DNA from 2 places in the Oceanobacillus sp. FSL W7-1304 genome. Region 2 is predicted to be linked to the other one. Evidence: predicted binding sites of a transcription regulator. Region 2 holds the regulator's gene; the other holds the start of a gene.

Region 1 (12,458 bases), 1.6 Mb from region 2:
GTTTTACGTGATATTTCGCTTACCATTGATCAAAAACAAGTTATTGCAATACTGGGCGGGAATGGTACTGGAAAAAGCACCATTTTACGATTGATAGCGGGACTTGAGAAGCCAACTTCTGGTAAGATTATTTATCCTAATAAAAAGATTAGAATAGGATATGTACCAGAGAGGTTTCCAAAAGATATACGTTTCACTCCAAGTGAGTATTTGTGTTACATAGGTACAATTACTGGAATTTCAAAAGCGCGTCTTAGGAAAAATATTCCAGCATTTTTACGTCGATTTCAGTTAGAAAAGCTGGATAATCACCGGATAAACGAACTTTCAAAAGGAAACATCCAGAAAGTTGGGATCATCCAAGCTATCATGCAAAGGCCAGAGCTTTTAATCCTGGACGAACCTATATCCGGACTTGACGCTCAAGCCCAACAGGAATTACTACTTGTAATCAAAGAATTGAAAGAACGAGGGTCGACAATACTATTAACCTATCATGAATCAAACACCTTTGAGGATATAGTGGAAACGACTTACTATATATATAATGGCCTTCTTTCAAAGACAAAGATGAAAAACGAAAAGGATTCATTGAAGTTAATAGAAGTAAAGCGGTTGGATGATTCTCAGGTGAAACAATGGGAGGAAGTATTGCACATGAAGGAAATGGATAATGGGTTGTTACTATATGTTCATGCGAATTATAGTGATAAAGTTTTATCGAGAATCCTAGCATTACAAGGAAGCATTAATCAAGTAACAACTGTAGATAACGATGGAGAGTGGGAAAGGGAATAAGATGTCCCGCTATTTCCAATTATAAGGAGGGATCTATTTGAAAGAACTGATTAAATTTAGTTTGCACGATTATTTGCGGTCCCATAAATACTTTCCTCCCATCTCTACTTTCTTCGTCTTAGTATTTGTCCAATATACATATACTCCAAATCCAATCATTGATAGTTATGCTGTGGCTGCGTTGATTATATATGTTATATCGTCCTGGTTGTGTATCAGTGTTTTATCACTGGATCCACCAGTACAAAGACAAATTATGATACTTCATGCTAAAGGGAGAAATCGTTACTATATTTCAAAATTATTATCTGTATGGCTAATAGCCGTGCTGCTAACTGTATATTCTTTTGTATATCCGATTATTTTTGGTATGTTCGCTGAACCTGTGACATTAACAATTGGTTTTGTTTCTTTTGCAAACCATATTTTATTAGCAACTCTTGGTATTACGGTTGCTAGTTTATTTAGTGAAGCACTGATGGAAAGCCCTGTAAATTCCTATGGTGGGCTAGCACTTACTATTGTTCTTTCCATCGCAGCTCTTGGAATCCATGGTGCCCTGCCTACTGCTTTGAAAAATATAACCTGGGTTATTCCCCCTGCAGTAAACACACAGCAATCACTAATGAATTGGAGCGGGGAAAATCTTGGAGACCTATCCATATTTCCTTTTATCTGGATAATCATTTACTCGATTCTTCTTTTAATTTTGTTTTTGAAATTGGCTAAAAGCTAGACTGAATAAAAATTAAGGAGTTGTTATTATATTGGAGCGACAGGACTCCGTAGAAAGTATAAAGGATGGAAAGAACATTTCCTTTCTCCCATCCAATATAAAAGGCTATTTTCTGTCCCAAAACCGCTGCTGCGCTATGGCAGAAACAAAATCCTCACCAAAATCTGGATTATTTGCAGCAAAAACTACACCAGCCAAATTATTGTTTTCTGATGCATGAATAAAAGACTCTCCAGTTGAGGAAACACCAATTGGTTTATAGTGCTTATAAGCTACATGTACAAATTCCGTGATGTCTGAGTTGAATTTTGCCTGGTTTCTAGAACTTCCGCCAACAACGTAAAGTGAGTCTACAAGATAAGGGCTCGATGTAAGGAACGTTTTATCAACTTGGAGTGTTGTTCCATCATTTCCGGTAACCGTACCAAGCCTTTCACTTATGATGTCAACAAAAACACCATATTGCTGTAAGGTGTTAAGTGCATTGGTTACCTCATTACCGTTATAACCATCGCCAATAAGTACGCCTACTTTTTGTGTATATGCATATTTAGGTGTACTGGCCTGACTAAGAGAAGAATAGCTTGTAGAAACAGGAACATTGGATCCGCTTGGTCGATCCACCCCGATGTTATCCGCAACAATACTTGCCATATCTTTATCAACATTGACAAGTATATTAACAACCTGCTGACGAACCGACTCACTTTTTACACTGCCTACTTGATAGCTTAGCGCCTCAATCGTATGCTGCTTTTCTATTGGAGTTAAACTATTCCAGAATATCCTCGGTTGTGAAAAATAATCCTTGAACGATTCGCTTCTAGCTCTGATTTTGTAGCCATCTACTTTTCCGGGATAATCCTTATAGCCGCCTTCTTCTGGAGGTACTGTGTATGGTGTATTATCTGCAAGTGAGTTTTGGTGATAGTTTATTTTATCAACATCGATTCGTTGTCTCATAGCACCTCGTCGCTGATTATTATGAAACGGGCATATTGGCTTATTTATTGGTAATTCAACGTAATTGGCACTGCCAAGTCGATGTTGTTGGGTATCCCGATAAGCCATTAATCTTCCTTGCAAAACGGGATCATTGGAAAAATCAATTCCCGGAACGACATTTGCAGGGTTAAATGCGACTTGTTCAGACTCCGTAAAGTAGTTATCAATATTTCTATTTAATGTCAGCTTACCAATCATTTGAACAGGGACAAGCTCTTCTGGCCAAAACTTTGAAGGGTCGAGGACATCGAAGTCATATTTGAATTCATCCTCCATCGAAATCAATTGGACACCTAGCTCGTATTCTGGATAAGCGCCATTATCAATGGCTTCCCTCAGATCCCTTCTGTGAAAGTCAGGGTCGAGTCCGCCGATTTTCAGTGACTCATCCTGAAGCAGGGAATGGACTCCGAGGACAGGTTTCCAGACATACCTCACAAAGGTTGCCACATCTTGATCGTTAACAAATAGGTACGTATTAATGGACCATGATTCCATCATTCGATAGCTTCTTAAAATACCCCGGTCAGACATAATCCAAAGTACCATGTGAAGTGCTTCATCGTTATTGGCCACATAATCCCAAAAACGGTCGTGCGCTCCGCTTGCGGTTGGTATGTCATCTGCTTGTTTAGCTTGGTATGCGTGCATTGCGTCCGGAAACTTCATTGCGTCTTGATTAATTAATACAGGCATTGCAATCGTGGTAAGATCGACATTTCCTTCTTCCGTATAAAGTTTAACTCCCTTACAACGTAAGTCCCTTGCTGTATCATAGGATCCTTTGGCTCCTTGAACAGTAGAAAAACGGACAGTTATTGGCGTTTTTTTGCCAGCTTCCTGTAGGAATCCAGCCTTCGTCACATGTTTCATCGACTGATAACATTCAAATTCGCCATAAGCGCTGTAACCTCTTGCATGAACCACTCTTTCAGGTATTTCTTCATGAACAAAGTGTGACATCTTCTCTAAGAATTCATAATCCTGACGTAAGGAAGGTCCACGGATACCTGCTTTTAATTGATCCTGATCCTGTGATCTTTTTTTTCCTTCCTGTGTTGTCATTGGCTGGCCGTAGTCGCTCATTCGGTATTGTTCTAGTTGTTCTTGTTTAAAGTCTTGATTTACCCGTTTTTGGTTTTTTGATGATTTCTCATCATCCATTTAATCACCCTTTCAAACGGTTGAGATATAAGTACCATTTCTATACTTACGTTTTTTTTCTAATATTAGAACACAGATTTATTAGCGTAAGGGGTTCTGAGCATGACCCGCCTCTTACCTCTTGCAATGCCCTCATTATAGTTAGTGAAGTATCGATTGCTGTGCCTAAACCTTTATATTAATTGATACAAAGTATGGTGCTTTAATAGGACTTTTAAAAATGTACATACTTTTTGCCGTTAGCCCAAATAATATAGATGTTTTTAACAAGACTTTAATTAATATATAAAAACTTAAATGAACAACAAATCAATGTGAACAAAACTAAAACAAAGAAAAGTGGAGAATTTTTATGGAAAAAGACATACAAAATGGAATGCATGATTCAATGGAGGATCAGTTTCTGCCGATGTATTCGATGACGAGTGGAGTTGGGAAGGAGGTTCTTCCCGATCTTTACTGCTATACAAATCAAATTGTGAATTTGTGCTGTGTGGGTAATCCGGATAATTCAGGTGAGTGGGTTTTAGTGGACACTGGTATGCCTGAATCATCCAATCGGATTGTGGAAATGGTAGAGGAACGGTTTGGAGAAGACAGTAAACCACAAGCAATTATACTAACACATGGACACTTTGATCATGTTGGCGCAGTTGTAGATTTAGTGGAGAAGTGGGGAATTAAAGTATATGCCCATGAGGCTGAGTTGCCTTTTTTAACTGGAAAACAAGACTATCCAGAACCGGATGGATCCGTTGAAGGGGGACTTGTGGCAAAAATGTCACCAATGTTCCCAAATGAAGCTGTTAACTTAGGAAGCAATATAGAAGCACTGCCTGATGATGGAAGTGTTCCACATATGCCTGGTTGGAAATGGATTCATACACCAGGACATGCTCCTGGTCATGTATCTTTATTTAGGGAAAAAGATCGTGCTCTTATTGCTGGCGATGCTTTTGTTACTGTGAAACAAGAATCACTTTACAAGGTAATGACTCAAAAAGTGGAAATAAACGGCCCGCCAAGGTACTTAACGACTGATTGGACTGCTGCTTGGGAATCTGTTAAAAAGCTGGAAGACTTAAACCCTGCTATTGTGGTAACTGGTCATGGAATGCCAGTGTCTGGGCAAGAACTTTCAGAAGGATTAGCAAGACTAGTTAAAGAATTTGACCGACTAGCAATACCAGATTATGGTCGGTTTGTAGACCCCAAACACTGATGCGAGAAATCGTAAGAACGAAGAAGGTGACTCAAAAGAATGAGATTTTGAGTCACTATTTTTAATCAATATGAAATTGTCCCTTTCGCTTACTATCCACTTCTCTTATTAGTGTATACACGCAACTGTTACATCATTTCAGGAGCTACTTCAATTTGCGGTTTCACAATTTGGACACAGCTATTTCTTTTTTACTATGATAGCATACAATATATAGTGTTAATTTACTTTATAAACACTAAATGTAGTGTTATGACTTGGGAGAATGATACAAAATAAGAGAACTAGAAACAATAAAAAAGGGAGAGCGAAAAAATGAGTACAAGTATGTCAACGGAAGTGAAAGACTACTTCCCGCTAAACAAATTGGATGAGATTGTTTATACAAGTAATCATGATCTGATTCAGGAAAATGCCAATGTTGATGGGAACTCACCAATGGGACAAATGTCGAAGGTTTCTGCGGAAGTAACGAAGTCGTATGCGAAACAATTGATACTTAGTGAAGATGTCAGACAAGCAATCGATGAAAATTATATCCACCCCCATGATCTTGATTTTCTAATTACGGGTACAACCACTTGTTGTCAGATTCCACTAGGAAAAGTTCTGAAAGATGGTTTTAATACTGGACATGGACATATGCGTGAACCGAAAGATATTGTAAGTGCGATGGCTTTAGCATCCATTATTTTTCAATCGAATCAAAACATGCAGCATGGTGGGCAAAGCTATCCCATGTTTGAATATGATCTTGCACCTTATGTTAATAAAACTTTCGAGAAAAATAAGAAACGTATACAAAGCTATGCTACTTCATATACAGCGGAAGAAATAGATGAGATAGCATGGCAGGAAACGAATCGAGATGTATACCAGGCCTGCGAAGCTTTTATACATAATTGTAATTCGATGCATTCGCGCGGAGGTGGACAAGTTCCGTTTGTTTCCATCAATTACGGTACGGATACATCTAAGGCAGGTCGTCTACTTATCAAGAACCTTTTGTTGGCCACGAAAGCAGGCCTGGGTAATGGTGAGACACCAATCTTCCCTATTCAGATTTTTAAAATGAAAAAGGGAATTAATTTTGAACCTGGAGAACTGAATTATGACTTATACCAATTAGCACTTGAAACAACAGCGAAGCGATTATTTCCAAACTTTAGCTTTATCGATTCGACGTTTAATAAAGTGCATTATGATGGTACTCCAGAATCGGAAGTGGCCTATATGGGTTGCAGGACTCGTGTGATGGCAAATCGTCATGGTGAGGAAAATGGAGTGCAGCGGGGAAATCTGTCTTTTACTTCTATCAATCTCGTAAAGCTTGCACTTGCCGCAAAGAATGAGTTCGATTACTTTAAACTATTAGATTACTATACTGGACTTACAATAAAACAATTAATGGAGCGATTTGATTTTCAAACTAAAAAGAAGGCAGGAAACTTTCCATTTTTATATGGGCAGCATATTTGGCGAGGGAGCGAAAACCTTCAACAAGAAGATAAACTTGGTGATGTGTTAAAACAAGGCACATTAAGTATTGGCTTTATTGGATTGGCGGAGGCTTTAGTCGCTTTAACTGGTAAGCATCATGGTGAATCAGAGGAATCTTATCAATTAGGATATCGAATCATTCAGTATTTACGAGACAGAGTTAATCAAGCGAGTGAAGATTACGATTTGAATTTCTCGTTGATTGCAACACCCGCAGAAGGACTATCTGGAAAGTTTACTCGAAAAGACCAAGCGGTTTTCGGAAAAATACCTGGTATAACAGATAGAGATTACTATACGAATTCCTTCCATGTCCCGGTTTACTATTCTATCAAGAGTATTGATAAAGCTAAAATTGAAGGCTCTTTCCATCGTTTATGTAATGGTGGTCATATTACATACATCGAATGTGACGGAGATGTTTCTAAAAATATAAAGGCATTAGATGTTTTAGTAAGAGCAATGGCCGCCGCTGATATTGGTTATGGTGCAATCAATCATCCTGTTGATCAATGTGGTGTATGTGGATATTCCGGAATTATAGAGAATGCGTGCCCAAACTGTCAGAATGCAGATGAGAGTAGAATTGGAAGAATCAGAAGAATTACTGGATATTTGGTTGGAGATATGAAACGATGGAATTCCGCCAAATGTGCGGAAGAAAAGGAACGGGTTAAACATCAATGAAAGTGATGAATATTATTCATGATTCTGTTGTTGATGGAGAAGGATTGCGAACGGTTATTTTCTTCGCGGGGTGTCCACATTTCTGCAAGGGATGTCATAATCCAAAAAGCTGGAATATCCGTAATGGTACAGAAATGACAGTTGAAGAGGTGGTTGAAGAGGTAGCGAGTAATCCGTTAACAGATGTTACTTTATCTGGCGGTGACCCGTTTTTCCAAGCAAGAGACGTATCTCAAGTAGCAAAACGACTAAAAGAGCTAAAGAAAAACATTTGGGCCTATACCGGTTACACATTGGAACAATTGCTTGAATCGCCTGATCCATATCAACAGAAATTACTCCATTATTGTGATGTGCTCGTTGATGGCCCGTTTATTTTGGAGGAGCGAGATTTAACCTTAAATTTCTATGGAAGTCGAAATCAGCGTATTATCGATTTATCACAGGTATAAGGGCTATATGGTGGTTTTGTTATTGAACATGGATATCCTTTAAAAAAATAGAAAGAGTGATGAAGGGCGAGAACCATGAATTATTTATTATGGGTTCTGTCCTTTATTTATAGGAACTTTTATCACGCATTAACTGGCTGTAAGACCCCCACTTCAAGAATTCGAGGAGTACCAGGAATTGTAAGTGGGGGATCAACAGCCAGTAAATTCCTGATTCTGTTCAACTAACATTCAGTGGGGGAGGAAGGGAAACCCCCACTGAATGAAGTTTCACTTTATCGGTATTTCCCTCCTTTGTCATAAAGTAACCAAAAATGACTTATACATGTATTATTGTTAGAATAATAGATATAGATACTAATACATAAGTACCGGTTCTTTCTTTTTAATCTGAATAGATAAGAAAATAGCTAGGGATTTATTCGTAAGGAACCGAAAAAGGAGGATGTATGGACTTTAACGTTAATATAAACCAGAAACAAATGAAAAAGATCCAAAAGTTCGGTGGTTGGACTGGAGCGATTATTGGAATTCTGTTTCTTCTTTTCATTTTGGGTACGATCGCTTTCCAATGGATTACAGAATATATTTGGATGGATTCCATTGATTTTGGTAACGTGTTTACGACAATTTTAGGTAGTAAACTTACACTTGCAGCAGCTGGTTTTGTCATTTTTGGCTTTGTAACCTGGTTAACCGTATTTTGGATACGCAGAACCTATTTAAGCCATTTTGACCACCATCAGCTTCCTGCATTTTTCTCACAAAAGAAAGTAATTGTGAATGGAATAATTATCGCAATTGCCGTATTTGCAGGACTTATTGGTAGTATTATTGTACAGGGGGTGGGCTGGGAGCCGCTTTTAAAAGTCTTAAACTATGAAACGTTTGGAGAAAGTGATCCAATTTTCAACCGAGATATTTCCTTCTACATGTTTGTACTGCCATTTTTAGAAATTATCATCAATATTTTACTAGGATTAAGTTTCTTCATGCTTGTCGTTGTGATTGCAGCATACTCCGTTTTTCATATGTACCGCATGAATCGTTCTGCGCAAATTCATCTTGGACTAACCATTGCTATTATTGGCGTATTGTTAGCGGTCACACACTTACTATCACCTTTTCAAACTTTACTGACGAATCAAGTGAATGTGTTTCAAACTAGTGTGGTACATGGCCTAAGTTATACCGATCGCATTATTAATATTCCTGTATCCTATATTCTAGCTGCGGTTGCAGTAATTGGGGCAATTTGGGTTATTCTTACACTGCGAAAAGGTAATATTAATTCAATATTAATTCCAATTGTTTTATATATTGCTGTCATTATTCTTGGACAAGGGGTTTCCGCAATTGTTCAGAACTATATGGTAGAGCCAAATGAGTTTCAGCGCGAACAGCCTTATTTAGAACATAACCTAAATTATACAAGGCAAGCTTATGATCTTGAGAATATTAATATCTCAGAACATCCGGGTAACCAAGATTCATTAGATGAAGAGATGATTGAGAATAATGAGCTAACCATTAATAACGTGCGAATTAATGATTCGCGTCCGTTGCTTGATATTTACAATCAATTGCAGACATTCCGTACGTACTACCAATTTAATGATATTGATGTTGATCGTTATGAAATTGACGGCGATTACCAGCAAGTATTTATAGGTGCAAGAGAATTGAGTACGGATGACTTGCCAGAGCAAGCCCAAACATGGGTAAACCAGACATTGCGCTACACACATGGCTATGGGATTGCGATGAGCCAAGTCAATGAGGTTACTTCTCAAGGACAACCACAATATATTGTAAGGAATCTCCCGCCTGAAGGAGAGGTTGATGTTGAGCGTCCGCAAATTTATTTTGGAGAGTTGGATTATCCAAACGTGATCGTCAATTCAGCAGTCGATGAATTTGACTATCCATCTGGTGATGAGAATATGACCAACCGTTATGAAGCAGATAAGGGGATTCAGCTTAGTGGCTGGAACCGATTACTATTTGCTATGAACGAAGGTTCTTTCCGTATGCTCGTGTCGGATCAGCTCTCGAATGAAAGTCAGTTGCTTGATACACGAAATATTGTGGACCGTGTGAACCGGATTGCGCCGTTTTTTGAATATGATGAAGATCCATATATCATTGTTCGAGATGATGGGTCACTAGCTTGGATTATTGATGCTTATCTTGTCGAACAAGGCTATCCATATGCAGAAAACTATCAAGACAACAAAAATTACATTAAAAACGCAGCGAAAGTGATGGTCGATGCCTATACTGGAGAAGTTAATTTCTTTGTAACCGAACCAGATGATCCATTACTCAAAACGTATCAAAATATATTCCCGGACTTGTTTACAACGGAAATTCCAGAAGATGTACAAAGTCATTTTCGTTATCCAGAAAGATTGTTTACCATCCAAGCAAACAAATATGGCACGTATCATATGACAAATCTGGAGATTTTTTATAACCGTGAAGATCGTTGGGAATTTCCGACGGAGCATTATTTTAATGAGGATATTGAGATGGAACCTTATTATGTAACGATGAAGCTTCCGGAATATGAGGAAGAGGAATTCATTCTAATGATGCCTTATACACCTAGAAACCGGCAGAACATGATTGGCTGGATTGGTGTACGAAACGACGGCGAGCATTATGGTGAAAAGTTTGTCTATCGTTTTCCAAAACAGGAGAATGTCTATGGTCCTCAGCAAATTGAAAACCGGATTAACCAGGACAGTGTTATTTCTCAAGAGTTAAACCTGTGGTCGCAGGGTGGTTCTCAAGTTATCCGTGGAAACTTGTTATCCATTCCGCTTGAAGACACGATGCTCTATGTGGAACCAATCTACATCGAGTCTTCTAATGAAACATCATTGCCAGAAGTAAAACAGGTTGTCGTCGCATATCAGGATCATATCGTGATGGAGGCAACTTTTGATGAAGCATTAGAGCGTATCCTTGAACTTGCCAGTGGTGATATTGACGCAAGTGATCTACAGCCTGAAGGGCCATCCCAAGAGGATATTGAAGGGGAACCTGAACAATCAACTGAAACGGAAGAGGAGGAGCCGTCAGCTCCGGAAACGTCAGTCGATTCAGATCAATTATTACAGGAATTCTCCGAGCTGTTTAGTAATTATCAAGATGCCCTTTCTAATGGAAATTGGGAAGAAGCAGGCGAAATTATGGCAGAAATTGAGTCGCGGTTAGAACAAGCAAATCAATAATAAGTTTATAAGAGATGAGCACTTTTATATTTGGTGCTCATCTTTTTTCATGAAGAAATTACCATAAGACCTTAGTGGTTCATTCTGAGAAATGCGGTAGAATGTATAACCATTTATACGACGAACTAAAAGTGAAACATTTATTTAAAGTTGATTGTATGTTACTAAAACAAATAAAGGAGGAAGGTAAGTGAACGTTACGATGAATCAAGGAGATCTGGTGAACGTCGTATTTGTTTTTCAAAAAAATGAAGAAACAGAAGAAGTGACACTTAATACTGCTCAATTAATGGCATTATTGAATGCAAAGCAGGTTTGGATTGAAAGATTTAGTACTAACCTAAAAGTAGAAAACACAGTTTGGTCCTATGCCAATAAGAAGGTTTCATTGCAAATTTATTTGAAGTAATCATCGTTTAAAGGAAAAGGCTGATCAATGAAATTCTTGTTGAATCAGCCTTTTCTTTATTTATCATTTAGTCGAGAATACTCGCGATTCCAGTTGTGTAGAATCGCCTTCGGTTAGGCTGCTTTTTAAATCAACCGGCATCTATTAAAATTAAATAATGGTTAATTCCTTTTGTATCTATATTTTTATCAACACATGTGTGCTAAACCTTAACAAGTGGGGTAACTTTAGATGACTTTTGGCGGTTTTGGAAGAAATAAGACTTTTTTAAGTCTGATAAAAGACGTTATAAATGTGGAATAAAAATGGGGTTTTGTAGACAAGCTAATCGCAAAAACAAAGGAGAATAGAAAATATGTCAAATGTTAAATTAGCAGTTATTTTTTATAGTATGGGTGGTACAAACTATCAGTTAGCGAAATGGGCAGAGGAAGGAGCACAAACAGCAGGTGCTGAAGTAAGGGTATTAAAAGTAGAAGAATTAGCCCCTGAATCAGTGATTGAAGGAAATGAAGGATGGAAAGCAACGGTTGAAGCAACAAAAGATGTTCCAGTAGCAACCTCAGAGGATATTGAATGGGCAGATGCTATCATTTTCAGTGTTCCGACGCGATTTGGGAATATGCCATCTCAAATGAAGCAATTCCTGGATATTCAAGGCGGAATATGGGCAAAGGGAAAAACAATGAATAAAGTAGTAAGTGCAATGACTTCTGCGCAAAATCCGCATGGTGGGCAAGAAGCGACTATTTTATCATTGTATACTTCTATGATGCACTGGGGTGCTATTATTGCAACTCCTGGATACACGGATCCTATTATTTATGGAGCGGGTGGAAATCCTTATGGGACAAGTGTAACAGTCGATCAAGAAGGTAAAATGATTGAAGACGTTCAAGGTGCTGTGAAACATCAAGCAAAACGTACGGCGACAGTTGCGGAGTGGGTTAAAAGGGGAATTCAATAAAGTTATTTTAAAGAGGCATGAGCTCGATATATACATTGGGCTCGTGCCTTTTAATTTCCCCTGCATTATAAGTTTCAGCAGACCGGTGTTTAAGAATATTTTTACTTAGAAGGGGAAAAAGGTATATTAGAACTCATTATAGAGAGGTGTGTACGAGTGGAAAACTTTATAGAGAATTATAATAGAAATTATATTGATGGAAAGTGGGTAGAAGGAGCTGCAGGGATTACAGAAAATATTGTTAATCCTTATGATAATTCCGTAATAACCTCTGTTAAT
Region 2 (12,458 bases):
AGAAGCTTTTATTTCTCGAACAAATTCTGGCATGTAGATAAGTGTTGACGATAAACCAAGCTTTTTCAATTCATTGGCGAGTGCACCTAATAAATATGTTTTTCCTACACCAAACTGACCGTGAAAATATAGACCTTTGCTTGGAAGCTTTGTTTTTGCTTGATCTAGAAAGTCAAGCAACTCTGCAATAGCCTCAATTCTACTCTCATCATTGATAATATCTACCATTGAAGCTTGAAGTATTTCTTTAGGAACATGCAAACTTTGAATCAATTTTTGCTGTTCCCGTTCCTTCTCATACATAACCCTGCTATGACACTTTTCATAAGATAGTCTAATTTCATCTTTTTCCACATGTAAAATTGGCGAATAGCCAGGAACCATATTTTTACATGATCCATATGAAGCACATTGGTCACACTGTTTTGATTGTGTTGTATATTCATAAAGTTTAATAAGGCTTTTATTAATCTCTTCTTGTGACAGATTGGGATGAAGGGAGAGAAACTCCTTGATTTCAGGGTCATTCAGTACTTCATTTCTTATTTTGACATAATTATCTTTAAAGCTTTCATTCTTTTGCATCCATGCCTTTAATGTGGATTGTATTGGTTTCAATGCCATCATCCTAACACTACATAAATTTAATTTCCATTGGAGTATTGTCTAAGTCGGGCAGCAATTCGCTTCTGTTCTTCTGTCATCACGACGTTTTGATTTGCTGCTGGTTGTGTTTCTTGCTTATGCTTTCTATCTTTAAACCAATCTGGTATTACTTCCTTCGAAACCGGCTTTTTGTTATAAGCAGTTTTACGTTTTACAGCATTTTGGAAGCTTGCTTGCTCCTTCTTCGCAAAAACCATTGCCTCTTTAGCAGTTTGAATATTCGCTCGCGACCAGTGGCTAGCAATTTTTTCAAGGTATGCCTTTGATAATTTCATGTTCGTCTGTAGCAGTACATAATGAATGAGTACATTCATTACAGGACCAGGCAGACCCTGAGTTGTCATAACATCACGAATAGCTTTCATATCCTGTTCAGAGGCATGATTTCCATTCGATAAATCTTCTAAAAGCTGTTTTGGTGACATCGTCTCTAATCTTTCGACGAGGATTTCCTCTTTGGTTTTCGGTTTATCCGAAATCTGCTTTGTTTCTGAGACGTCAACTTTTTTGGCAAGTCGGATTGGTTTTTGGTGATTTTTTGCCTTAAACAAATCATGACAAGCTGTTTTAAATTCTTCTGTATCCAATCGATTTTCATCGTTTAGCGCCCAAAGTAAAGACTTGTCTATTTCATGCGTATCTAATTCGTATAAAACCATCATTTGCGAAATCAAACGACGATTTTCCGTGGTTAATACTTTTGCATGAGGAACCATTCGTTGTTTCAGCATTTGTTCAATCCAAGTAAAATCAGTTGTTTCCGTATCTTCCTTAGGTTCTGCTCCCCTATTATCATCCACTTCTAATATTTCTGCAGATGGCGTAAAGGTTTGAAATACTTCACTAAAGGCAGCTGTAATATTTACACCATATCCTGGTGTTGTTTGCCTTCCATAATAGTTTTTCAACAGCTCGAATTTTTGATCACCTAAATGATGATACAGTAGCTGAGAAAGCATCGCATCTTTAAAAAAATTACTTGGCGCAAATGGGCTCTGTAATTCATATGTATATAAATCACTTGACTCCCAATTTTGCTTATAGGTTTTCAGCAAACCTATCCCCTCTAGTTTCAATCGAGCTTGAAAGATTTCATCTAAAGGAAGGTCCAAGTAATTCATTAACGTATGATGTGTCTGTGGAGCTTGTTCCTGATTTAAATCGATGTCATGCAAAAGGGTTTGGTACAGTGCTATCGCCTTTATACCAAGCAATGGCTGATACAGATGGGTCAATGATTTGGCATAGTCTACCGGCAACGTTTCTTTTTGTGATACGATATAGCCGTCCACCGGCAAGATTTGTCCAATAAAATTCATGTTTCACACACCTCTATACTTACAAATAAGTAACTTACAAATAACTGTTCAAAAAGGAGGATGAAAAGGACCGAGAAGTTCGAGGCGGCGACGCTTTGAGTACCGGGCTTCCACAGGATGTCGTGACTTCGACGTTCGACACAGGACCTGTCGTACTTAGTCGAAGATCTACTGATCTCGATGTGTCATTTTCACCGGACTTTTTGAGCAACCTTCCAAGGACTATTTGTTTTTATCCGTATTAATAATATCCTTTAATTCATCTAAAAAGACGGTAATGTCCTTAAATTGCCTATATACCGAAGCAAACCGAACATAGGAAACTTCATCAACCTTAGCTAATCTCTCCATTACTAGTTCACCAATTTCATGACTGGATACTTCGGACATGCCTGAATTACGCATCTCTCTTTCTACATCTAAAGCCAAGGCCTCCATTGTTTCTAATGGCACTGGTCGTTTCTCACATGCTCTAATAAGACCTCGTGTTAGCTTTTCACGGGAAAATTCCTGTCTTGCTCCATCTTTTTTGACGACAATTAGTGGAAGTTCTTCGACCCGTTCAAATGTAGTAAAGCGAAAACCACATTTCTCACATTCTCTGCGTCTTCTAATGGATCTTCCCTCTTCGATTGGTCGGGAATCTAAAACCTTTGTATTCTTATTTTGGCAATTCGAACATCGCATTTTCGTTCAACCCCATTCGTCCGTTCATTCACGCTCTTCGATACTTATCGTCGATTAAGGGCAATTCCGTATTCACCTTTTCATATAGCTGTGCAATTACTTTCGTACTATATCCTAAATCAAATGGCATAATCGATTCAGTCGTAACTGAAAAATCAATTGCTGTATGAAATGGTCTTACCATAATCACAGTTGCCACAATAAATACCTTTTTTCCCTTCGTGCGGTTTACACTTATTTCCCCGTGTTCCTGAGAAATTGCATTTACTTCATATGTTCCATGATTACTGAAATAGTTCTCTAATATCGCAAGTGCTTTTTCCTTCGTTGTCTTATAATAATGCGTTCGTAAAGCTGGATCAAAATGAGCCTCAGCTGTTTCCGCATGATTACTAAAATACTTTTTCAACGTATTGCCAATCGACATTTTTCGCACCCCAACCTGTAAGTTTTCTATTTGAACGTGTTTGTAGTACATTCTATTTTAACATGTTTTATATAATTCCACTAGTTGAACTCAAAAAGCGTATGGAAAGAAAGTCATTAATGATATTTTTTAAAGCTATGAAAATAAAAGATTGTATATAAATCGATTTTCTCATAAATAACATCTAGTAAAATTTTATTTTACACGATGAAACTTTACAATCAAGTCCTAGCTTATGATTTCAGCCTAAAAAAAACCGCTTCAACTTGAGAAGCGGGTGTTAACATTTTTTATGAAATTTTAACTTCTCGTTGATATAAATAGCTTCCAACATATTTTGTTAAGTCAAGTACCCTTTTCGAATATCCCCACTCATTATCATACCAAGCAATTATTTTTATTTTATTCTCACCCATAACAATTGTTGATAATCCATCAACAATTGCTGAGTAATCGGTAGTTGTATAGTCTATCGATACAAGCGGGTCCTCAGAATAGTGAACAATCCCTTTTAATTCGTTTTCTGCAGCTTCTTTAAAAGCTTGATTTACTTCCTCTGCCGTAACAGCAGTATGCACATCGACAACCAAATCAACAAGTGATACATTCGGTGTTGGTACACGTAAAGCCATACCATGTAATCTGCCCTTTAAATGTGGTAACACCTCGCCTAATGCTTTTGCTGCCCCTGTAGTTGTTGGAATTATCGATTGTGTGCATGCACGTGCACGGCGCAGATCCTTATGTGGGTTATCCAAGTTGTTCTGATCTCCTGTAAAAGCATGTACAGTCGTCATTAATCCATTATCGATTGAAAACTTGTCGTCTAACACTTTCACAATTGGTGCAAGACAGTTTGTTGTACAAGAGGCATTGGAAATAATGTCATCCTCGTCAGGCATATATGCTGCCTCATTTACACCAATTACAATCGTTTTATCCACCTGTTTTCCTGGCGCTGTTATGACAACCTTTCTTGCTCCTGCTTTCAAGTGCAATCCAGCACTTTCCTTTGTTTTGAACTTTCCTGTTGCTTCAATGACGACGTCAATATCCAAAGCTTTCCATGGAAGCTTTTCTGGTTCTCGAGAATTTACAAGCGTTACTTTTTTTCCGTTTACTTCAATCCCGTCATGAAGCGCTTCGACTTCCCCATCAAAAATTCCGTGAATACTGTCATACTTAATAAGATGTGCGAGTGTCTCAGGAGGATAGCTTGCATTGATAGCGACTACATCCAATTGATTATCTGCAATTGCTTGACGAAATACCATACGCCCGATTCTACCAAATCCTGTTATGGCCACACGAGTTTTGTTCATAAGAAACTTATTCCTCCCATATATGTTATACTTTTAATCTATTTTATATTAAATAGTATATCACATTATAACGCAATTGTGTCGCACAATTTCCCTGTTTTTTAAATATATTTCTGCATTTATGCTATTGTCTTGAACACTAAAACCCGGAAAATGGCTGTCCATTTCCCGGGCTTCTCTGTTAACGTATGTTCCACAAACTTAAAAGGTTTTTCAACTGCTCACGAGATTGTGCTATCGTTCCATTGTTATCAATGACAGCATCGGCTAACTTAGCCTTCTCTTTTATTGAAAGCTGGGAATTAATTCGCTCTCTCGCCTCTTCCTCTGTGAGCTCGTTACGTTTCATTAATCTTTCCAATTGAACAGCTTCATCCACAGCTACAACAATCGTACGATCAACAACTTTCGAATAGTCCCCTTCAAATAATAAAGGTACATCAAGCACGACACATTGTTCTCCCGCTTTAATATGAGCATCTTTCCGCTCGAAGATTCTTTCACGGATTGCTGGATGAATAATGCTATTAAGGAGCTTACGCTTTGCTTTATCTTTAAAAATAAGCGAGCCTAGTGCTTTTCGGTCGAGCGTCTGATTGGGAAGCAAAATTGATTCTCCAAAGACTTTTACAACCCGCTCATATGCTTCTTCACCGGGATTTACGACCTCTCTTGCAATTTTATCCGCATCGACTACTGGTATCTCGAAGTCTTTAAACATTTGTGAGACAGTGCTCTTTCCTGTTGCAATACTTCCTGTTAGACCAATAACCATTGCCACTTTTTTTCACCTCTTACAGCTTCTGACATGACGTACATATATGGGTTCCTCGCCCACCAATTTTCATTTTCGTAATCGTGTTACTGCAATTTTTACAAGCTTTATTTTCCTGTCCATAGACGTATAATTCTTGCTGGAACATTCCCATATCGCCCTGACCATTTACATAGGAACGTATAGTTGTGCCGCCTGCTCGAACAGCTTCTTCAAGTGTATTGATTGCTTGCTCGCGAATTGCTTTTACTTCTTTCTTCGATAGCTTGCTTGCCCTTTTTAATGGGTGGACACCGGCTCTGAATAAGGTTTCATCCACATATATATTACCAAGCCCGGTGACAATGGTCTGATCTAATAATGTTGATTTAATATAGCGATCTGTTTTTTTTAACTTTTGATAGAAATAATCCAATGAAAATGCTTCATCGAACGGTTCTGGTCCGAGCTGATTCAACGGTTTATTCAAAAACTCTTTTCCTCTAGGATAGACATGCATCGTACCAAATTTCCGTACGTCATTGTACCGGAGTTCTTCTCCATTCGTAAAACGGAAAGTAACATGGGTATGTTTTTTTATTGGTTCACTTGAATCGTATACACTATATTTCCCTTCCATACGTAGATGGGAAACAAGTACAACATCATCAAAGTAAAACATTAAAAACTTTCCTTTTCTTGAAAGCTCACGAATCGTTTGTCCTTGCAGCAAGGTTTTAAAATGCTCGGTATCATTTGGTTCTTTAATAATGTTTGGCCATTGTATATCTATCGTGTCAATCGTTTTATCTAATACAAATCGTTTGAGTGTATTTTTAATTGTTTCTACTTCTGGTAATTCTGGCATCTCGCTGTTTCTCCTTATTTTGCATCGAACCAGTTTGCTCCATATTCATAGTCCACTTTTAATGGAACATTTAATGAAACAGTCTGTTCCATCATTTCTGGTACGATTTCTTTCAATTTTTCTATTTCTTCCTTCGGTGCTTCTAAAATTAATTCATCATGCACCTGTAATAGTATTTTTGCTTGCAGCTTTTCTTCCTTTAATTTACCATCTAAATCGATCATTGCTTTTTTAATAATATCTGCTGCACTTCCTTGAATCGGTGTATTCATAGCTGTACGTTCTGCAAAACTTCTTAGATTAAAGTTGCGGCTCGTAATTTCAGGCAGATATCTTCTTCTTTTCATTAAGGTTGTCACATAGCCTTTATGCTTTGCTTCTTGGACGATTTCTTCCATATATTGCTTCACGCCCGGATAACTTTCAAAATAACGATCAATAAACTGCTTCGCTTCCTTTCTCGAGATTCCAAGGTTTTGCGATAGTCCATAATCGCTAATTCCATATACGATACCGAAGTTAACTGCTTTTGCTTGTCTTCGCATATTCGATGTCACTTCATCCATCTCTACATGAAACACATCCATTGCTGTCTGTGTATGAATATCGACATCCTCTTGGAAAGCTTTCACTAGCTTTTCATCATTTGCAATATGTGCAAGTACTCTTAGTTCTATTTGCGAATAATCAGCAGCAAACATAATCCAGCCTCCCTTTGAAGGAACAAAAGCCTGTCTTATTTTCCGCCCTTCCTCTAGTCGAATCGGGATATTTTGTAAATTCGGATCAACGGAGCTAAGTCTTCCTGTTTGTGTTAATGCTTGGTTATATCGTGTATGAATTTTATTCGTATCTTTTCTAACTACTTTTAATAGTCCTTCAATGTAGGTTGATTGAAGCTTTCCGAGCTGGCGATATAGAAGCAGTTTTGGAATAATTTCGTGCTCGTTTTGCAGCTGTTCTAATACATCGGCAGCAGTAGAATAGCCAGTTTTCGTTTTCTTAATCACTGGAAGCTGTAATTTTTCAAACAAAATAGGTCCAAGCTGCTTTGGAGAGTTCAAATTAAAATTCTCACCAGCAAGCTCATGTATTTCATTCTCTAATGTTTGCAGTCTTTCCTTTAAATCGACGCCCATTTCCTCTAAGCGACTAATATCCACCTGGACACCAACATGTTCCATTTCTGCAAGAATAATGGCAAGCGGCATTTCCAATTCTTTTAACAGCTCGTATTGCTCGTTTTCTTTCAATTCCTTAATCATTTCATCCTTTATCACATGCATCGTCATCGTTTTTCTGACAACATGTTCGGAAAGTACAGGCACTTCAGGTACTTTTAGCTTCGCGCCTTTTCCGTATACTTCCTCATCAAATAAAACATCTGTTTTTCCCATTCGATTACCGATTGCTGGAATATCATGATTATTTTCGGCTGGGTTGAGCAAATAAGAGGCAAGCAGCATGTCATATGTTATTCCCTGAATATGAATATTATTTCTCAGTAAAGCAACCATTGTTTTCTTTGCATCAAAAACAATTTTCTTTTTAGTACTGTCCTCTGCCCATTGCTTGAACAAATCGGATGCCAATGCAACCTCTGTCCGAATAAAATAAGCGCCATGTTCATTCACCATTCCAAATCCAATAATTTCTGCCTGATGGTAATTGTCATGAAGCATTTCCACAACAAATGACGTTTCATTGGCTAAGATAGACTCCGTTATTTCATCGGCAACAGTATACGTAATCTCATTCATTTCTGATTGCAGTTCCTCACCAGCTTCTACCTCATCATCAGAAACCCGATTTAACAATGACTGAAATCCAAGCTCTTTAAACACAGTACGAACAGCAGACTGGTCAAAGCCATCATAGGAAATATCATGAACTCCTATTTCAATCGGCGAATTGCGATTAATTGTGACAAGCTCTTTACTCATATATGCATCCTCTTGATGATTTGTAAGGTTTTCTTTTAATTTCTTACCACTTACATCATTCAAATGTTCATAAACTGCTTCTAATGTACCGTATTGCTTGATTAGCTTCGTTGCGGTCTTTTGCCCAACGCCCGGTACTCCTGGAATATTGTCAGAGCTGTCACCCATAAGCGACTTCAGATCAATAATCTGCTCTGGCGTAACCTCCATTTTTTCTAGCATATAGCTTGGAGTGTACTTCTCTATATCGCTAATCCCTTTTTTCGTTACATATACGGAAACATGATCCGAAACAAGCTGCAGCATATCCTTATCCCCAGAAATAACCGTTACTTCAAACCCTTCCTCATTTCCTTGATTTGATAACGTACCAATAATATCATCCGCTTCATATTGCTCGAGCTGATAATGCTTAATTTGAAATGCGTCGAGTAATTCCTTTAAGACTGGAAACTGCTCCGATAACTCTGGTGGCGTTTTCTGACGACCGCCTTTATATTCTTTGTACGTAGTATGGCGGAATGTCGTTTTCCCTGCGTCAAAGGCTACAAGTAAGTGTGTCGGCTTTTCTTCTTCTAAAATGCGCAACAGCATTGTTGTAAATCCATAAACTGCATTCGTATAAACACCCTTATCATTGTTTAAAAGAGGCAATGCGAAAAATGCCCGATAAATAATACTGTTGCCATCAATTAATACTAATTTTTTTGTCATGATAACCTCCAAATAAAGTGAATCTTCATTTAGTGGGGAGGTTCCTTCCTCTCCCGTCTTCACTTTTTTTAATTTCCACACGCTTATAAATGGGATTTTACATTGCGTTATTGTGTGATATATAACTCGCTGTTTTCATTTTATCATTGTAAATAAAGAAAGGAAAAAATTAAGTCGTTAGTCATAAATAAGTTAGTACTGATCATCTGTATTACTGTGATTCCTTGCTCTACGAAAAAACACCCTCAATGACATGAGGATGTTTATTTCGGTAAATACACATGAATTATTGTTCCTTGATTTACTTCACTTTCAACTTCTATCTTACCATCATGCACTTCAACAATATGTTTTACAATCGCTAACCCTAAGCCAGTTCCCCCTGTATTTCTGCTACGTGCCTTATCAATACGATAAAACCTTTCAAAAATCCGTGGGATTGATTTTTCGTCAATACCAATTCCAGTATCAGCGATTTTAATATGAATAAAATCAGCTGTTGAATCTAGACTAAGCTCAACCTTTCCATTTTCTGGTGTATAGTGAATAGCATTATCTAATAAATTAACAATAACTTGTTTAATTCGTTCCTTATCAGCCTTCATTTCAGTTTCTTCATCAACATTTATCAAAAGCTGCAATTTTTTTTCCATGGCTTTATGCTTTAATGCTGGAATTACTTCTTCAATTAGATCTTTTGCCTTAAAAGTATGAAGAACGAGTCGAAATCCATCTTTCTCTAACCTTGATAAGGATAATAAGTCTTCAATTAACAACTGAAGACGATGACTTTCATGGTAAATAATACCAAGAAATTCTTTCGTCGTTTCATCCTTATTTTCACCACTATCCAACAATGTTTCGGTAAAACCTTTGATGGAGGTAATTGGAGTACGCAGCTCATGTGATACATTCGCAACGAAATCTTTTCTAGTCTTCTCCATTTTCTTTAATTCCGTAATATCGTGCAGTACTAAAACAGCACCTTTTAATAGATTGCGTTCATTAAACATTGGTGCTCCAACAATTTCGAAATAGCTTTTATCTACTCCATGTGTTTGTGTGAAAGTTTCTTTGATATTTCGTTCATATAAAAACGTTTTTTGAACTGTTTCATGAATCGTTTCATTTTCAAGTACCTCATAATAAAGATGTCCCCGATATTCCTTTTCAGTTTTGCCAAACATCGTAATGAATTTTAGGTTTACCACATGGATAAATCCTTTTTCATCAATCAGTACAAGCCCACTTTGTATACTATCAATTAAAGTCGATAATTGTTCCGACTGCATCTGTTCTTGCATTGATATCGCGCTCATATTCCTTGCTAAAGTATTGATCTTATAGCTCAGTTCTTCTATCGCTTCATTGGATGAATTATGAAATCTAGCATTAAAATTGCCTTTAATAAATTCGTCAATCGTGTATGTGGCTTTTTGCACTGGCTTGACGTAATTCGTATATAAAAGGAACACAATAATCTGTATGATGATAAATCCAAAGAAAAGAACTGCGATTATTATAATCGGCTCATCTGCTGCTTGAAATAGGATAACGCCCATCGTAATAAAAGTTAACAGAACTGCAAACATATAAGGCCGGATAGGTACCGAAAATAATACTTTCATCAAGTAGGATCCTCCAATTTATATCCAAGCCCTCTTACGGTTTTTATATATACAGGTTTTTTTGTATTAGGTTCTATTTTATCCCTTAGGTGGCTAATATGTACATCGACTATCCTTGTATCACCAACGAAATCATAATCCCAAACACTGCTTAACAGCTGGTCTCTGGAGATAACTTTTCCTTTGTTTTTAGCAAGATGGAACAATAACTCAAACTCTTTTCTTGTAAAGGTAATAACATTTGAGTTCATTTCTGCTTCATAGCGTTCCGGATAAATTGTCAACTCACCAATTTTCAGTGAACTAAAATTTGGTTTATCATTTCTCGTACTTCTTCTTAAAATAGCTTTAATTCGTGCGACAACTTCTTTTGGGCTAAATGGCTTTGTTAAGTAATCGTCGGCTCCTAATTCCAGGCCTAGAACTTTATCAAATTCTTCATCCTTTGCTGTTAGCATTAAAATTGGTGTTTCGATTTTATTCATTCTTAGATGCTTACATACTGCCATTCCATCCATTTCCGGAAGCATTAAATCCAATACGATTAGGTCGTATTCATTTGTTTCACATTTAATAACTGCTTCCTTTCCATCATAGGCAACATCCGTCTGAAAACCAGCATTTTTTATATTATAATCCAGTAGCGTTACTATTGGTTTTTCGTCATCTACAATTAATACCTTCTGACTCATTTGAACATCCCCCATTTTGTTAGTAAACTTAGTATCGCCTGACTTTTGGACGATAGCTTAGTTGCATTTATGCGAGAAAAGAGAGTTGTATATTTTCTTTTCTGCCAACCATAATATTTACATTCTTATTTATCTTATCATTATTAATAGAAAACACATAACGAATAAAGGTTTGTAAACAAAATTTTACAATAGTTTCCGTATAATTAGCTTATTTTATGTGTTTTATTTTTAGCAGGGGGATTTAGCCGGAATATTGCGTGTTGTATTGGACAATAAACACGGTAACTAGTTCGCAGATCAAACGCAAAAAAAGCTCTGGCTACTTGATGGTAACCAAAGCTTTTTTCTAAGTATCGTTTTAATTTAGTACACCTAGTACGTTTTTAACAGAATCTGCTGATTTATCTAGTGCTGCTTTTTCTTCTGCAGTCAGATCTAATTCGATAATTTCTTCAATACCTTTCCCACCTAGAATTGTTGGTACGCCAAGGTAAATATCGTCATAGCCGTATTCTCCTTCTAGATAAGCAATTGCCGGAAGAACTCTACGTTGATCCTTTAAGATTGCTTCAGCCATAACTGTTAGAGAAGCAGCTGGTGCGTAGTATGCACTACCATTTCCTAATAGGTTAACAATTTCACCGCCGCCAGTACGTGTACGTTGCACGATTTCATCCAAGCGTTCCTTTGAAATTAAATTTTCTAATGGGATTCCACCAGCATAGGAATAACGTATTAGTGGAACCATATCATCACCATGTCCACCAAGTACAAAACCAGTTACATCTTTAACAGATAGATTTAATTCTTCTGCAACAAATGTACGGAAACGTGCTGTATCAAGTACACCTGATTGCCCAATGACACGCTCTTTCGGTAAACCAGACTCTTTAAATACAGTGTACGTCATCGCATCAACTGGATTTGTTAATACAACAATGGTCGTATCTGGAGAATATTTCACAATATCCTTTGCAACGGCTTTCATGATTTTCGCATTTGTATTCACGAGATCATCACGACTCATCCCTGGTTTACGCGCAATACCTGCAGTAATAATAACAAGATCCGAGTCTTTTGTATCCTCGTAATTTGAAGTACCAATAATTTTTGCATCAAAACCTTGAACAGGCGCTGCCTCTGCCATATCAAGCGCTTTACCTTTTGTAGGATCTTCCATGTTTGGGATGTCTACTAGGACAACATCACCAAGCTCTTTTTGTGCAATCATTAATGCTGTTGTTGCACCTGTAAAACCAGACCCAATAACTGAAATCTTTTTTCTTTGTAACCCCATCGTACATATCCCCTTTATTGTAGATTAACAGATTAGAATCACTTTTCACCCGTTCATAGCGGATTGGCGAACAGGGAATTCATCTCCCTATTCGCCACCAAAATCACGTTCAGCTCCAGCTCCCATCGACTAGCGAGA

What was found. The regulator NrdR, encoded in region 2, represses ribonucleotide reductase genes. The targets are predictions, from matches to a motif close to AACACNATATATNGTGTT.
Region 1: a site for NrdR is predicted at 5,129-5,146, ahead of NYE61_RS12115 (anaerobic ribonucleoside triphosphate reductase). Genes of this name have one in related genera too.

The regions. Positions count from the first base shown of each region.
Region 1 covers NZ_CP150211.1:2,381,298-2,393,755, reverse strand. The annotation lists gene NYE61_RS12135 (ABC transporter ATP-binding protein) at 1-798, shown strand, start outside; gene NYE61_RS12130 (hypothetical protein) at 836-1,534, shown strand; gene NYE61_RS12125 (catalase) at 1,640-3,703, opposite strand; gene NYE61_RS12120 (MBL fold metallo-hydrolase) at 4,056-4,925, shown strand; gene NYE61_RS12115 (anaerobic ribonucleoside triphosphate reductase) at 5,253-7,112, shown strand; gene nrdG (anaerobic ribonucleoside-triphosphate reductase activating protein) at 7,109-7,564, shown strand; gene NYE61_RS12105 (UPF0182 family protein) at 8,014-10,803, shown strand; gene NYE61_RS12100 (hypothetical protein) at 10,994-11,212, shown strand; gene wrbA (NAD(P)H:quinone oxidoreductase) at 11,568-12,179, shown strand; gene NYE61_RS12090 (aldehyde dehydrogenase family protein) at 12,336-12,458, shown strand, end outside.
Region 2 covers NZ_CP150211.1:801,914-814,371, forward strand. The annotation lists gene dnaI (primosomal protein DnaI) at 1-618, opposite strand, end outside; gene NYE61_RS04170 (DnaD domain protein) at 645-1,985, opposite strand; gene nrdR (transcriptional regulator NrdR) at 2,208-2,672, opposite strand; gene NYE61_RS04180 (cytosolic protein) at 2,701-3,150, opposite strand; gene NYE61_RS04185 (glyceraldehyde-3-phosphate dehydrogenase) at 3,390-4,421, opposite strand; gene coaE (dephospho-CoA kinase) at 4,603-5,202, opposite strand; gene mutM (DNA-formamidopyrimidine glycosylase) at 5,216-6,043, opposite strand; gene polA (DNA polymerase I) at 6,058-8,700, opposite strand; gene NYE61_RS04205 (ATP-binding protein) at 8,964-10,328, opposite strand; gene NYE61_RS04210 (response regulator transcription factor) at 10,328-11,020, opposite strand; gene mdh (malate dehydrogenase) at 11,382-12,320, opposite strand.